2 regions of the Amycolatopsis sp. FBCC-B4732 genome follow, and region 2 is predicted to be linked to the other one. Evidence: riboswitches for the same ligand, from Rfam matches in the RefSeq annotation. Region 2 holds a riboswitch; the other holds the start of a gene.
The links. A riboswitch is a leader RNA that binds a small molecule or an ion and turns the genes downstream of it on or off. The one in region 2 is predicted to bind glycine.

Region 1: it holds a riboswitch for glycine, as region 2 does, so the genes downstream of both, gcvP (aminomethyl-transferring glycine dehydrogenase) here and gcvP (aminomethyl-transferring glycine dehydrogenase) in region 2, are expected to answer to the same signal.

Annotation. Positions count from the first base shown of each region.
Region 1 is NZ_CP095376.1:6,282,223-6,289,362, forward strand. It holds gene gcvP (aminomethyl-transferring glycine dehydrogenase) at 1-1,645, opposite strand, end outside; glycine riboswitch at 1,685-1,783, opposite strand; gene MUY14_RS27425 (helix-turn-helix transcriptional regulator) at 2,035-3,327, opposite strand; gene MUY14_RS27430 (hypothetical protein) at 3,400-3,606, shown strand; gene MUY14_RS27435 (3-oxoacyl-ACP reductase) at 3,603-4,370, opposite strand; gene MUY14_RS27440 (aldehyde dehydrogenase) at 4,370-5,734, opposite strand; gene MUY14_RS27445 (gamma-glutamyl-gamma-aminobutyrate hydrolase family protein) at 5,731-6,441, opposite strand; gene MUY14_RS27450 (glutamine synthetase family protein) at 6,422-7,140, opposite strand, start outside.
Region 2 is NZ_CP095376.1:2,966,857-2,973,996, reverse strand. It holds gene gcvP (aminomethyl-transferring glycine dehydrogenase) at 1-1,438, opposite strand, end outside; glycine riboswitch at 1,610-1,708, opposite strand; gene MUY14_RS12670 (MerR family transcriptional regulator) at 1,751-2,329, opposite strand; gene MUY14_RS12665 (TetR/AcrR family transcriptional regulator) at 2,608-3,240, shown strand; gene trxA (thioredoxin) at 3,221-3,565, opposite strand; gene MUY14_RS12655 (MerR family transcriptional regulator) at 3,577-3,972, opposite strand; gene MUY14_RS12650 (bifunctional nuclease family protein) at 4,014-4,487, opposite strand; gene MUY14_RS12645 (MerR family transcriptional regulator) at 4,713-5,459, opposite strand; gene garA (glycogen accumulation regulator GarA) at 5,456-5,926, opposite strand; gene gcvH (glycine cleavage system protein GcvH) at 6,064-6,447, opposite strand; gene MUY14_RS12630 (CDP-alcohol phosphatidyltransferase family protein) at 6,536-7,140, opposite strand, start outside.

The sequences.
Region 1 (7,140 bases), 3.3 Mb from region 2:
ATACCTTGTCGTAGCCGGTGACCTCGGCCAGCCACTCCGCGAGCTGCCCCACGAGCGTGTGGTAGCCCTCGGCGTCTTCGGCCGGCGCGAACGGGTGGATGCCGGCGAACTCGCGCCAGCTGATCGGCTCCATCTCGGTGGTGGCGTTGAGCTTCATCGTGCAGGAGCCGAGCGGGATCATGCCGCGGTCGAGCGCGTAGTCCAGATCGGACAGCTTGCGCAGGTAGCGCAGCATCGCCGTCTCGGAGCGGTGGGTGCCGAAGACCTCGTGGCCCATGAAGCCGCTCTCGCGGGCCAGGCCGTTCGGGAGCGCGACGCCGTCTTCGAGGTCGGACTCGACGCCGAACGCCTTCAGGACCTTCGCGGCGATCGCGGGGGTGCTGACCTCGTCGAAGGCGACGCGGACGTGGTCGGCGTCGACGTGCCCGAGGTTGATCCCGGCTTCGCGCGCGGCCGCGTGGACCTCGGCGGCCTGGCCGGGGACGTGCGCGACGACGGTGTCGAAGAAGGACTCGTGGACGACCTCGACGCCGGTCTTGCGGAGGGCTGCGGCGAAGCCCGCGGCGAGGCCGTGGACGCGCCGGGCGATCTTCTTCAGGCCGTCCGGGCCGTGGTAGACCGCGTACATCGCGGCCAGCACGGCCGGGAGGACCTGCGCGGTGCAGATGTTGGACGTCGCCTTCTCGCGGCGGATGTGCTGCTCACGGGTCTGCAGCGCCAGGCGGTAGGCGGAGTTGCCGTCGGCGTCGACCGAGACGCCGACCAGCCGCCCGGGCAGCGAACGCTCGAGGCCGGCGCGCACGGACATGTACCCGGCGTGCGGGCCGCCGTAGCCGAGCGGGACGCCGAAGCGCTGCGTCGAACCGGCGGCGACGTCGGCGCCGAACTCGCCGGGCGCGGTGACCAGCGTCAGGGCGAGCAGGTCGGCGGCGACGGTGAACAGCGCGCCCGCGGCCTTCGCCGACTCGGAAATCGCGTGGTAGAAGCCGCGGCCGCGCAGCACACCGGACGCGCCGGGGTACTGGGCGACGACGCCGAAGAACTCGTCCGGCAGGCCGGTGAGCAGGTCGCGGACCTCGACCTCGATGCCCAGCGCCTCGACCCGGGTGCGCACGACGGCGATGGTCTGCGGCAGGCACTCGGCGTCGAGCACGACCTTGTTGGACTTCGACTTGGACGCGCGGCGCATCAGCGTGACGGCCTCGGCGACGGCGGTCGACTCGTCCAGCAGGGACGCGTTCGCGGTGGCCAGGCCGGTCAGGTCGGCGACCATGGTCTGGAAGTTGAGGAGGGCTTCGAGCCGGCCCTGCGAGATCTCCGGCTGGTAGGGCGTGTACGCGGTGTACCAGGCGGGGTTCTCGAGGACGTTGCGGCGGATGACGCCGGGGGTGACGGTGTCGGAGTAGCCGAGGCCGATCATCTGCGTCATCGGCCGGTTGCGCGCGGCGAGCGCGCGCAGCTCCGCGGTGGCTTCCTCTTCGGACGCGGCGGGCGGGAGGCTGAGTTCCTTCGTCGCGCGGATCGCGCTCGGGACGGCGGCGCCGACGAGGGCGTCCAGGCTGCTGTAGCCGCATTCGGCCAGCATTTTCGCGCGCTCGGCCTCGGACGGGCCGATGTGGCGGGCGTCGAACTGCGTGGAGGTGATCGGGAGCTCCTCGGGCCGGGCACACAACGGTGCGCTGGGAACTCCCCCTCTGTCATGGCACCTGAGAGTTTCACCGCGTGTGAAGCGGCTTTCACCTTGGGTGAGGCGCGGGTGCGCCTGCTTTCCAGAGTGGCCTCGCGCGAAGCGGTAGCAGGTACCTGAGAGATTCCGGGGAGTTTGCTCCTTCGGTGCCCCACCGACTTCGTGAGGGCTCTCCCGCCTCGGCTCAACGGCCCGATCTGCAGTTGTGGCGGTTACGGTACCTGCCCCGTTCGAGATCCGTCCACCTCACCCGGCGAACGCCACAGTGATCCTCGACCCGTCCCCGAGCGCCGCCCCGGACGTCATGAACGAGTCGTTCACCGCGTCCGACGCCATGAACGAGTCGTTCATGGCGTTCCGGCGACGCGGTGGACCACCTGGCCGGCCAGCGCGGGTGGGCGCCGGACCCGGCCAGACGGCAGGACCAGCCGCTTCAACGGCCCGCCGAGCGGGACCGGCGGGTGGCCCGCACCCAGCAGGACCTGCTCCACGATCTGCTCGGCGTGCCAGGCCACCGCGTCGTTGAGCCGGTCCAGGGACGGGCGGTCGCCGTCGAAGACGTCCTCGTCGGCCAGCGTCACCTCGTAGTACGGGCAGCCGGGCGGGACCGCGATCGCCTCCTCGATCGCGCGGGCGCCGTCGAGGGGGTCGTCGAACCCCGCTTCGAGCAGCGCCGACCGGTAGATCCGCGCCGCCCGCGCGCGCATGCGAGGCCCGTACCGGACCACCACCGGGAGACGGCCGGTCAGGTCGGGCACGGCCAGGCCGTGCAGCAGCATGATCGGCGGCACCGAGTGCACCAGCCGCGGCGCGGGCCCGGCCAGCTCGCGGGCGGTGGTCCGGACGCGGTCGGCCATCGCGTCCGGGAGGCCGAAGTAGCGGAAGTCGACGTTGCCGAACCCGAGCCCGTCGGCGACCAGCGACGCCAGCAGCTCGCCGTACCCCCAGATCGGCGACAGCACCACGACCGGCGGCGCCGCGACGACCGGCGACGGCACGGGCGGGCGCGTCGCCTCCTGCTCCGGCACCTGGATGACCAGCCGCGGCGGCTCGTGCCAGTCGTGCACCTCCGCGACCCGCCAGTAGAGCCCGAGCGGCCGCCACAGCTCGCCGAGGACCTCGTGCTCGAGGATCCGGCGCGCCTCGGCGTCGTCGTGCGGGAAGTCCCGCGGCGGCACGACCCCGACGTAGTGGTGGTAGGTGACGCGGACCTCGTCGCCGCGGGTGGCCGAGCGGATCCGCATCTCCCAGTCGATCGGCGACGCGGCGATGAGGTTGGCCACCTGCGTGCCGGGCGAGGAGTAGACGAGCGCGGTGGCCTGCCGGAGGAACTGCCCGGCCTGGTCGATGCCTTCCCGCAACGCCTTCGCGGCTTGGGCGACGTGCACCGGCGAAGCGAGCGAGTCGGGCAGCACCCCGGCGACGCGCAGCAGCTCGGCCTCCCCGAGCCCGGTCACCTCGGCGAGCTGCGCCCAGTGGTCGAAGACGGTGACCTTCGGCGCGTGCCGGTGCTCGATCCAGCTGCGCAGGGTCGACGTCGGAACGCCGATGCGTCGGGCGGCCTCGTCCAGGGAGAGGCCCCGGGAACGGATCCCGGCCCGGACCGCTTCCGCCCATTCGTCGGCGCGCCAGTGCGTCACCTCACAAAGCTAACGAAACCCGCTAGCTTTGCGCGGGGACGAATCGCCCACGCCGGCTCGACGCTGGTCACCATGACCACCACCGTGATCGCCCTCGTCCTGATCGTCGGCACGCTGACCTTCGCCGCCGGGGCGTTCCTCGCCGCCGAGATCGCCACCCGCATCCTGCGGCGGCGCGAACGCCAGATCTCCGAAGAGCGCAAGACCCTCAACGCGGCCTGGAAGTACCTGCGGGAGGTGTACGGCGTGCGGAAACCCGGGGTGAAGACGCGCCGTTAGAGCGGGGTGACGTACGCGCCGGAGATGCCGCCGTCGACCAGGAACTGCGACGCCGTGATGAAGCTGGCGTCGTCGCTGGCCAGGAACGCCACCGCCGCCGCGATCTCCTCGGGCTCGGCGAACCGGCCGACCGGGACGTGCACCAGCCGCCGCGCCGCGCGTTCCGGGTCCTTCGCGAAGAGCTCCTTGAGCAGCGGCGTGTTCACCGGGCCCGGGCACAGCGCGTTGACGCGGATGTTCTCCCGCGCGAACTGGATGCCCAGCTCGCGGCTCATCGCGAGCACCCCGCCCTTGGACGCGGTGTAGGAGATCTGCGACGTCGCCGCGCCCATCACCGCGACGAACGACGCGGTGTTGACGATGGAACCGCGGCCCTGGCGCTGCATGTGCGGCAGGACGGCCTTGCAGCACAGGTACACCGACGTCAGGTTGACGCGCTGCACGCGTTCCCACGCCTCGATGCCGGTGGTCAGGATGGAGTCGTCCTCGGGCGGCGAAATCCCGGCGTTGTTGAAGGCGACGTCGACCGAGCCGAACTGCTCGACCGTGCTGTGGAACAGGTTCTCGACCTGCTCGGCGTCGGTGACGTCGGCCTGGATGAACGCGCCGCCGATCTCGTCGGCGACCGCCTTGCCGACGGCCGGGGTCAGGTCCGCGATGACGACCTTCGCCCCTTCGCTCGCCAGGCGGCGGGCCGAAGCCAGCCCGATGCCGCTCGCGCCGCCGGTGATGACCGCCACGCGGCCTTCGAATCGCTGGACCATTACTCCTCCGTGCTGAGAAAGACGTTCTTGGTTTCGGTGAACGCCGCCGCGGCGTCGGGGCCCAGTTCACGGCCGAGGCCGGACTGCTTGAACCCGCCGAACGGCGTCCAGTAGCGCACCGAAGAGTGCGAGTTGACCGAGAGGTTGCCGGCTTCGACACCGCGCGCCACCCGGAACGCGCGCCCGGCGTCCCGGGTCCAGATCGACCCCGAAAGGCCGTACTCGGTGGCGTTCGCCATGCGGATCGCGTCGGCCTCTTCGGCGAACGGCACGACGGCGACGACCGGGCCGAACACCTCCTCCGCCGCGGCCGGGTGCCGCAGGTCGGGCGGGGTGAGGACGGTCGGCGGGAACCAGAAGCCCGCACCCGACGGCGCGGTGCCGCGGAAGGCGACCGGCGCGTCGCCGGGCACGTAGGAAGCGACCTTCTCCCGGTGCGCGGCCGAGATCAGCGGCCCCATCTCGGTCTTCTCGTCGCCGGGGTCGCCGACGACGACGCCGTGCACGGCGGGTTCCAGCAGCTCCATGAACCGGTCGTACGCGCTCGCCTGCACCAGGATCAGCGAGCGGGCGCAGCAGTCCTGGCCCGCGTTGTCGAAGACGCCGTAGGGCGCGGTCGCGGCGGCTTTCTCCAGGTCGGAGTCGGCGAAGACGATGTTCGCGTTCTTGCCGCCCAGCTCCAGCGTCACGCGCTTCACCCGGGCCGCGCAGCCGGCCATGATCTGCTTGCCGACCTCGGTGGAGCCGGTGAAGACGACCTTGCGCACGCCCGGGTGGTCGACGAACCGCTGCCCGACCACGGATCCCTTGCCGGGCAGCACCTGGAAGACGTCGTCGGGGATGCCCGCCTCCCGCGCCAGCTCGCCCAGCCGGATCGCCGTGAGCGGAGTCAGCTCGGCGGGCTTGAGGACGACGGTGTTGCCGGCGGCGAGCGCGGGCGCGAAACCCCAGCCCGCGATCGGCATCGGGAAGTTCCACGGCACGATCACGCCGACGACGCCCAGGGGTTCCTGGAACGTGACGTTGACGCCGCCCGGTACCGGGATCTGCTTGCCGATCAGGCGTTCCGGGGCGGCGGAGTAGTAGTTGAGGACGTCGCGGACGTTGCCCGCTTCCCAGCGCGCGTTGCCGATGGTGTGCCCGGAGTTCTCGACCTCGAGCCGCGCGAGGTTCTCGAGGTCGCCCTCGACGGCGTCGGCGAAGCGGCGCAGCAGCCGCGCGCGGTCGCCGGGGGTGACGTCGCGCCAGGCCGGGAACGCCGCCTGCGCGCGGGCGATCGCCGCGTCGGTCTCCTCCGCGCTGGTCAGCGGGACGGTCCGCACCACCGCCTCGGTGGCGGGATTCAGGACGTCGAAGGTGCTCATCGGTTCTCCTCGGTCGCGTCGACGAGCGCGGCGAACAGCCGGACGTCGTCGCTGTCCTGCTCGGGGTGCCACTGCACGCCCAGCGCGAATTCGCCCGGGAGCTCGGCGGCCTCGATCGTGCCGTCGGCGGCCCAGCCGACCGGTTCGAGGCCGGCGCCGAGGCGGTCGATCGCCTGGTGGTGGTAGCACAACGTCTTGGTCTCCGACCCCAGGATCGCCGCCGCCCGGCTCCCCTCGGCCAGGGTGACGGTGCCCCGGCCGAACGTCGCGGGCGCGGGCTGGTGCTCGGTGGTCCCCCGCGCGTCCGGCAGGTGCTGGACCAGCGTTCCCCCGAGGGCGACGCTCATCACCTGCAGGCCGCGGCACACGCCGAGCACCGGCTTCCCGGCCTTCCGCGCGGCCGCGAACAGGCCGAACTCGAAGGCGTCCCGGTCCGGCCGGGTGTAGGTGGTGGGGTGCGGATCCTGGCCGTAGCGTGCCGGCTCGACGTCGGCGCCGCCGGTCAGCACCAGCCCGTCCACAGTGGACACGAGCCGGTCGTGCGCGCCGGACACCGGCGGCAGCAGCACCGGGATACCGCCCGCTGCGACGACGCAGTCGACGTAGACCCGGTGCAGCAGCGCGGCTTCGGTTTCCCAGACCAGGAACTTCGCCGGCTCGAGGTAGCTGGTGAGGCCGATGACCGGCCTAGAGTCGTTCGAAGCCACGGACGAGCTCCCAGTCGGTGACGGCGGCGTTGTAGGCGTCCACCTCGATCTTCGCCGCGTTCAGGTAGTGCTCGACGACGTCTTCGCCGAACGCGCTGCGGGCGATCTCGCTGCCGGCCAGGGCCGCGGCCGCCTCGGGCAGCGTGGTCGGCACCGTGTCCCGGCCGGAGTGGTAGGCGTTGCCGGTGAACGGTTCTTCCAGCTCCAGCTCGTTCTCGATGCCGTGCAGGCCGGCGGCGATCAGCGCGGCGACGGCCAGGTACGGGTTGACGTCCCCGCCCGGCACGCGGTTCTCGACGCGCAGCGATTCGCCGTGCCCGACCACGCGCAGCGCACACGTCCGGTTGTCGGTGCCCCAGGCGATCGCGGTCGGCGCGAAGCTGCCGGGCACGAACCGCTTGTAGGAGTTGATGTTCGGCGCGAGGAAGTACGTCAGCTCGTGCAGCGCGGCGAGCTGGCCGGCGAGGAACTGCTCCATCAGCTTCGAGAAGCCGTGCTCGCTGTCGCCCGCGAGCACCGCCCGGCCCTCGGTCGAGCGCAGGCTGATGTGGATGTGGCAGGAGTTGCCCTCGCGCTCGTTGTACTTCGCCATGAACGTGAGGCTCTTGCCCTCCTGCGCGGCGATCTCCTTGGCGCCGTTCTTGTAGACGCTGTGGTTGTCGCAGGTGGCGAGCGCGTCGGTGAAGCGGAAGGCGATCT
Region 2 (7,140 bases):
GGAACACCGGGTGGGTGAGGAACGCGCTCGTGCGCCGCAGCGGGGCCGGCAGCGCGTCGGCCGTGTCCGCGTCCAGGCCGTCCACATCGGACACCGAGACGCCGAACGCCTTCCACACGAACGAAAGCCGCTCCCGGGTGGTCGTTTCGTCGCAGGCGACGCCGACGTGGTCGCCGTCGATCCGGCGCAGCGTGACGCCGAGGTCGCGGGCCGCCGCGACGACCGTGTCCGCCCGGCCGGGCACCGCCGCGGTCAGGGTGTCGAAGAACTCGCCGTGCACGACCTCGACCCCGCCTTCGGCCAGGCCGGCGGCCAGCACGGTGGCCATCCGGTGGGCCCGCAACGCGATCGCGCGCAGGCCGTCGGGCCCGTGGTACACGGCGTACATCGATGCCATGACGGCCAGCAGGACCTGCGCGGTGCAGATGTTCGACGTCGCCTTCTCCCGGCGGATGTGCTGCTCGCGCGTCTGCAGCGCCAGCCGGTACGCGGGCGCGCCATCCGCGTCCTTCGCGACGCCGACCAGGCGCCCGGGCAGCTGTCGCTCCAGCCCCTTCCGCACCGCGAGGTAAGCGGCGTGCGGGCCGCCGAAGCCGAGCGGGACGCCGAACCGCTGCGTCGACCCGACGGCGACGTCGGCGCCGAGCTCGCCGGGCGGCCGCAGCAGCGTCAAGGCGAGGGGGTCCGCGGCGACGACCACCGCGGCGCCGTGCTTCTTGGCTTCCGCGATGGTCAGGTCGAGTTCGTGCACGGCACCCGACGCGCCGGGGTAGGCGAGCAGCACGCCGAAGAAGTCACCGCCGAGCCCCAGCCCGGTGAGTCCTTGCGACAGGTCTTCCACGACCAGCTCGATGCCCAGCGGTTCGGCTCGCGTCCGCAGCACGGCGAGGGTCTGGGGCAGGGTGTCCTGGTCGACGACGAACCGGTTCGACTTCGCCCGGCCCGCCCGGCGAACGAGCGTCATCGCTTCGGCGGCCGCGGTGGCTTCGTCGAGCAGGGAGGCGTTCGCGACCGGGAGCGCGGTCAGGTCCGCGATCATGGTCTGGAAGTTGAGCAGCGCTTCGAGCCGCCCTTGGGAAATCTCCGGCTGGTAGGGCGTGTAAGCGGTGTACCAGGCCGGGTTCTCGAGGACGTTCCGCCGGATCACGGGCGGGGTGACGGTGTCGTGGTAGCCGAGCCCGATCATCGCGGCGGTCGGCCGGTTGCGGGCGGCCAGCTCGCGCAGTTCGGCCAGCGCCTGGGCTTCGGAGGCCGCCGGGGGCAGTTCGAGGGGTTCGGCGGACGCGCGCAGCGACTCGGGAACGGCGTGCTCGGCGAGTTCGTCGAGGGAGGCGACGCCGATGACGTCGAGGATCGTGCGCAGCTGATCCGGACCAGACCCGAGGTGCCGCTCGGCGAACGGGATCCCCTGCTCCAGGGAGGCGAGTGACGGATTCACGAAGGCCTCCTGGGGACGGCGGGGCGGGGCCGGGACGACGGTGTCCTGGCCCTCCCCACTCTGTCCGTACCCCGAGGGGCGCCTGAGAGTTTCGCCCGCGTGGTTGAACCGGGCTTGCACCGTCGGCGGGGCCATCAGGTGGTGTCCTGACGACCCGCTTTCCAGAGGCGTCTCGTCCGCGCGGTCCAGGGTGCCTGAGAGGTTCCGGGGAGGACTTGCTCCTTCGGCGCCGAGCTCAATATGAGGCTCGGACTCTCCCGCGCGGATTCGTCGACCGCAGGGAGAACCTTACTCCGTCCGCCGCAGCGGTGATCAACCGGTCTTGCGTGCGTTGCGGCGCTGGGTGAGCTCGTCCGGCTCGTGCGTCTCGACGACGCCGCCGTCCGCGCGCTCGGCCGGGAATTCGTGGATGGTCCCGCTGATTTCCTGCATCGCGCCGCTGACCGCGATGCCGAAGACGCCTTGGCCGCCTTGGAGCAGATCGACGATCTCCTCCGGCGAGGTGCATTCGTAGACCGTGGTGCCGTCGGAGAACAGCGTCACCTTGGCCAGGTCGCGGACCCCGCGCAGGCGCAGGTGGTCGACGGCGACCCGGATGTTCTGGAGCGAGACCCCGGTGTCCAGCAGCCGCTTGACGACCTTGAGGACCAGGATGTCCTTGAACGAGTACAGCCGCTGCGAGCCGGAGCCGTGCGCCGTGCGGATGCTGGGTGCGACCAGCTTCGTCCGGGCCCAGTAGTCGAGCTGGCGGTAGGTGATCCCGGCGATCTGGCACGCGGCCGGGCCGCGGTAACCCACCAGCTCGTCCGGCAGCGAGTCGTCGGGGAACAGCTCACCCTGCTCGCCACCCGCGACCCCAACAGGCTGCTTCTCGGAACCAGCCTCGACCACGCAAGCCTCCCCTCGCCCGACCGGACGGCCGGCGAATGACAGCCGGGGAGTCCCAGGAGCGGGACCCACCGGAGATCAACCGCCACGATCCGGCCCCAGACCGTGAATCACATCGTGGCGATTTACCTCCTTCGACGGTAAGCGTCAGGAGAACACCGGTCAACGCGACGCGCGGCAAGCCTCAACGGTCGGATGAGCCTTTGCGCCGTTCGCCGTACCCCGTACGCGCAGGTTCAAACTCCTTGACGCGTTTTACTCAGCCGAGTAACTTTTTACTCATGCAAGTAAACACCGACATCATGGCCGAGATGGGGCTCAGCCCCACCGAGGCCGCACGCCGCGCGCAGATCATCGGCGCGACCATCGGCGTCCTCGCCGACCTCGGGTACCGCCGGACCACGTTCGCCAAGATCAAGGAGCGGGCCGGGCTCAGCAGCACCCGGCTGATCTCCTACCACTTCACGAACAAGGCCGGCCTGATGCAGGCCGTGCTCAGCACGGTCGTCGAGACCAGGAACGGCTACCTGAAGGAGCGCACCGGCGGCGGGCTCGACCCCGCCGACCGGCCCGGCTACCTGCGGGCGCACATCGAGACGTCGATCGCGTTCCTGCGCACGTACCCGGAATGCGTCCGGGTGCTGACCGAGCTGGCCGCCAACACCGACGACGTCGACGGCTGGGTGATGACGAAGGTGCTGGTCGACGACCTGCGCGTGCACGGCCTGGCCCGCCAGCTCAAGCAGGGCCAGGCCGAAGGCGCGTTCGGCGAGTTCACGCCCGAGGTGATGGCGATGTCGATCGCGCAGGCCATCGACGGCGTCGCCGCGGCCTACGCCGCCGACCCGGAGCTGGACCTGGAGAAGTACGGCCGCGAGGTGGCCGACACCTTCGTCAAAGCGACGGCGCCTTGAGCACGCGGTCGAGCCGCTCTTCGATGCGGGCCTTCGGGAACGCGCCGACGATCGTCTCGACCGGCTCGCCGTTCCGGAACAACATCATCGTCGGCAGCGACATGACCTGGTAGGAGCGGGTCGTCTCGGGATTCTCGTCCGCGTTGATCTTGCGGACGACGAGTCCGCCGGCCCGCTCGGTGGCCAGCTGCGCCAGCACCGGGCCGACCATCCGGCACGGGCCGCACCAGGTGGCCCAGAACTCGACGAGCACGGGAACGTCGCTGCCGAGGACCTCGGCGAAGGTCGCATCGGTGACAGCACTGACGGTGGCGTCTTCGGACACAGCGGTCTCCTTCACGGGCGCGGGGATTCGGGCACGACACACGGGTCGGGCGCTTGCCGGGCGAGCGCGCCGGCGAGCTTCGCGGCCAGTTCGCCGCGGATGCCGCCGAGGCGGGCCAGGAGCGCGTCGGCTTCTTCGAGCTTGCGGCGGTAGACCTCGATCGAATTCGCGCAGGAGTCGCCGGTTTCGTGGCCGCTGCGCAGGCACTCGACGAAGGGACGCGTCTCCTCCAGGGTCAGCCCGACCGTCTGCAGGGTCTGGATCTCCTTGACCAGCTGGAGGTCGTCCTCGTCGTATTCGCGGTAGCCGTTCGCCGAGCGACGGGCCGCGAGGAGGCCCTGGTCCTCGTAAAAACGCAGCGCACGGGTGGTGACACCCGTGCGCTGCGCAAGCTCTCCGATCCGCATACCCCGACGCTAGACGTTGACGTCCGCGTCAAGGCAAGTACTCAGGTGTCCGCTCCGCGGAAGTCTTCCGGCGACACGGAGTCGAGGAACTCGCGGAACTTCTCGACCTCGTCCTCCTGCTCGTCCGGGATGATCAGGCCGGCCTCTTCCAGCACCGAGTCCACGGCGTGGATGGGGACCCCGATCCGCAGGGCCAGCGCGACCGAGTCGCTCGGCCGGGCGGACACCCGGATGTCGCCGTCGAAGACCAGTTCCGCGAAGAACGTGCCTTCCTTGAGGTCGGTGATGACGACCTGCTCGAGTTCCCGGCCGAGCGCTCCGATGACCTCTTTCAGCAGGTCATGCGTGAGCGGGCGGGCCGGGCGGACTCCCTGCTGCTCCAAAGCGATGGCGGTGGCTTCGACCGAGCCGATCCAGATCGGCAGGTACCGTTCGCCCTCGGTTTCCCGCAGCAACAAGATCGGCTGATTCGCGGGCAGCTCGACCCGCACCCCGACGACGCGCATCTCGCTCATCGGATTTCGCCTCCCTCTCGTGCACGGGCTTCAGCGGTGGAACGGCTTCGCGCCGCCACTGTCGACGCTACCCGTCATCCGCGCGCTGTGCTCGCTGTCCGGACTCTCTCGGTTCGCCTGCCGCAAACCCGTGCCTTCACGGTACGGCATGCGGTGCCGAACATTCAGTCATTGACATGGGACCGCAAAGAGGATCTCACTCCCCCGTTGCGGTCTTGATGGTGATCAACACCCGGCGACGCCACGGATTCCGGCCTTGACGAGGAGCGTGTGCAGCGTCACGGACAGTGCCGCCAGCTCGCGCACCACTTCGTCGGCCCTCGATTTGGCCTCCGGGTCACGATGCCGGTACACCGGGGTCACGATCTGCTCCAGCAACCCGACCTCGCGGTCGGCCGCGGCGCGAAAGGCACGCAGGTGTCTCGGCTCGATACCGAATTCGGTCATCGCCCGCACCGTCCGCGCCACCAGCACCGCGTCCGGGTCGAAGAACCCGGCGGGACCGGGCCGGACCAGGCCGTACTGCTGCAGCTCGGCCAGCGCGGCGGCGTCGATGCCCGCCTGCTCCAGGAGTTCCTCCTGGGTCAGGCGCAGCTCCCTGCCCGCGGTGAAGTCGTCCGCCACGGGCAGGCCGACGTTCTCGGCCGGTGCGTCGATCGGCACCAGCCGGCGCGGCGGGCGGGGCAGGTCCGCGACGGGCCCGGCACCCGAGTCCGCCGCGTCCAGCTGTTCCTTGATGACCTTCAACGGGAGGTAGTGGTCCCGCTGGGCGGCCAGGACGAACCTGAGACGCTCCACGTCCGCCGCGGCGAACTGCCGGTAGCCCGAAGGCGTCCGGCCCGGGGTGACCAGGCCTTCCGCTTCGAGGAACCGGATCTTGGAGATGGTGACATCGGGGAAGTCGCCGCGCAGCTGCGCGAGAACGGCCCCGATGCTCAACCCGTCGCGTTGTGGCCGTCCGGCCGCCGTCACTGCGCCCCCTGGCCCCCGTGCCCCGGGCCGGTCAGGAAGACCAGGCGGAACTTCCCGATCTGCACTTCGTCGCCCCCGGCGAGGACGGCCTGGTCGACCGGCTCGCGGTTGACGTAGGTGCCGTTGAGGCTGCCGACGTCGATGACGACGAACTCGCCGCCCTCACGCCGGAATTCGGCGTGCCGGCGGGAGACCGTGACGTCGTCCAGGAAGATGTCGCTGTCCGGGTGCCGCCCGGCGCTGGTGGTGTCGCGGTCGAGCAGGAACCGCGAACCCGCGTTGGGCCCGCGCTTCACGACCAGCAGCGCCGAACCCGCCGGGAGGGCGTCGACCCCCTGGACGGGCGCCTCCGCGGCGGGGGCGGGCTCGTGACCTTCGACTTCGGCCAGGAAGTCGGCCCGGAAGACAGAGGTCCGCTCCGGAGACTGCTCCGGGGGAACGCCGCCGGGCCCGTCGTTCGTGCTCACCTGAGCTCTCCTCCACACATGCTGTGTTGCCTAGTACTCAAGAACGTGTAGCTGCCAACGTACCGTGCCTGATCGATTCTCCGAGCCCCGGCTCCCCGAACCGGCGCAGTGCTGGTCCGACCGGGTGGGAGCGGGCTTCAGCCCTTGGTCAGGGCGTCGTAGGCCTCGGCTTCGAGCAGCGCTTCCAGACCCGCCGGGTCGTCGAGCCGGATCTCGATCAGCCAGCCTTCGCCGTAGGGGTCGCTGTTGATCAGCTCGGGCGAGTCGGCGACCGAGTCGTTCACCGCGACGATCTCGCCGTCGACCGGCGCGAACAGCTCGGAGACGCTCTTGGTCGACTCGACCTCGCCGAAGACGTCGCCCGTGCTGAGCTGGCGGCCGACCTCGGGCAGGTCGACGAACACGACGTCACCGAGCTGGTCCTGCGCGTACTCGGTGATACCCACGCGGACGAGCGTCTCCTCGCGGGTGGCGACCCACTCGTGTTCCTCGGTGTAGCGAAGCTCTTCAGGAGCGGACACCGCCGGTCCCCTTTCATGCCCTCACTGGCGAAACGTGCTGGGCGAAGTCTTACACCCACACGGCGCAACCGCCGGGCCCGGGCCCGGCTCAGGCTTCCCGTGCCCCGCGGAGGGCGTTGCGCGCCTGGAGGACGTAGAGCACGCCGGACCAGACGTAGAGGACGCCACCCCAGATCGTGAAGGCGTACCCGATCGGCCGAGCGATCGCGGCGACGTCCGAGCCGCCCTGCGCGAGCAGCAGGAACGGGAAGGCGTACATCAGCACGAAGGTGGCGCCCTTGCCGATGTAGGTGACCTCCGGCGGCGCGAACCCGCGGCGGCGCAGCGTCAGGACGCACACGCCGAGGACGGCTTCGCGCAGCAGCAGCGGCACGACCACCCACCAGGGGATGATCTCGCGGGCGAGGAACGCGATGAGGGTGGCGAGGATGTACAGCCGGTCGGCGGCGGGGTCGAGCAGCTGCCCGAGCCGCGACATCTGGTTGAGCCAGCGGGCGAGCTTCCCGTCCAGCCAGTCGGTGAGCGCGCTGAAGACGAGGAGGGCGAGCGCCCAGCCGTCCTCTTCGGGGCCGAGCAGCAGCCAGAGGAACACCGGCACGCCGGCCAGCCGCAGCAGGGACAGGATGTTGGGAACGTTCATCGCCTGCCGCAGCAGGGACGGCTCGGGGGCGCCCGCCGGAGCGGCGGGTTCGG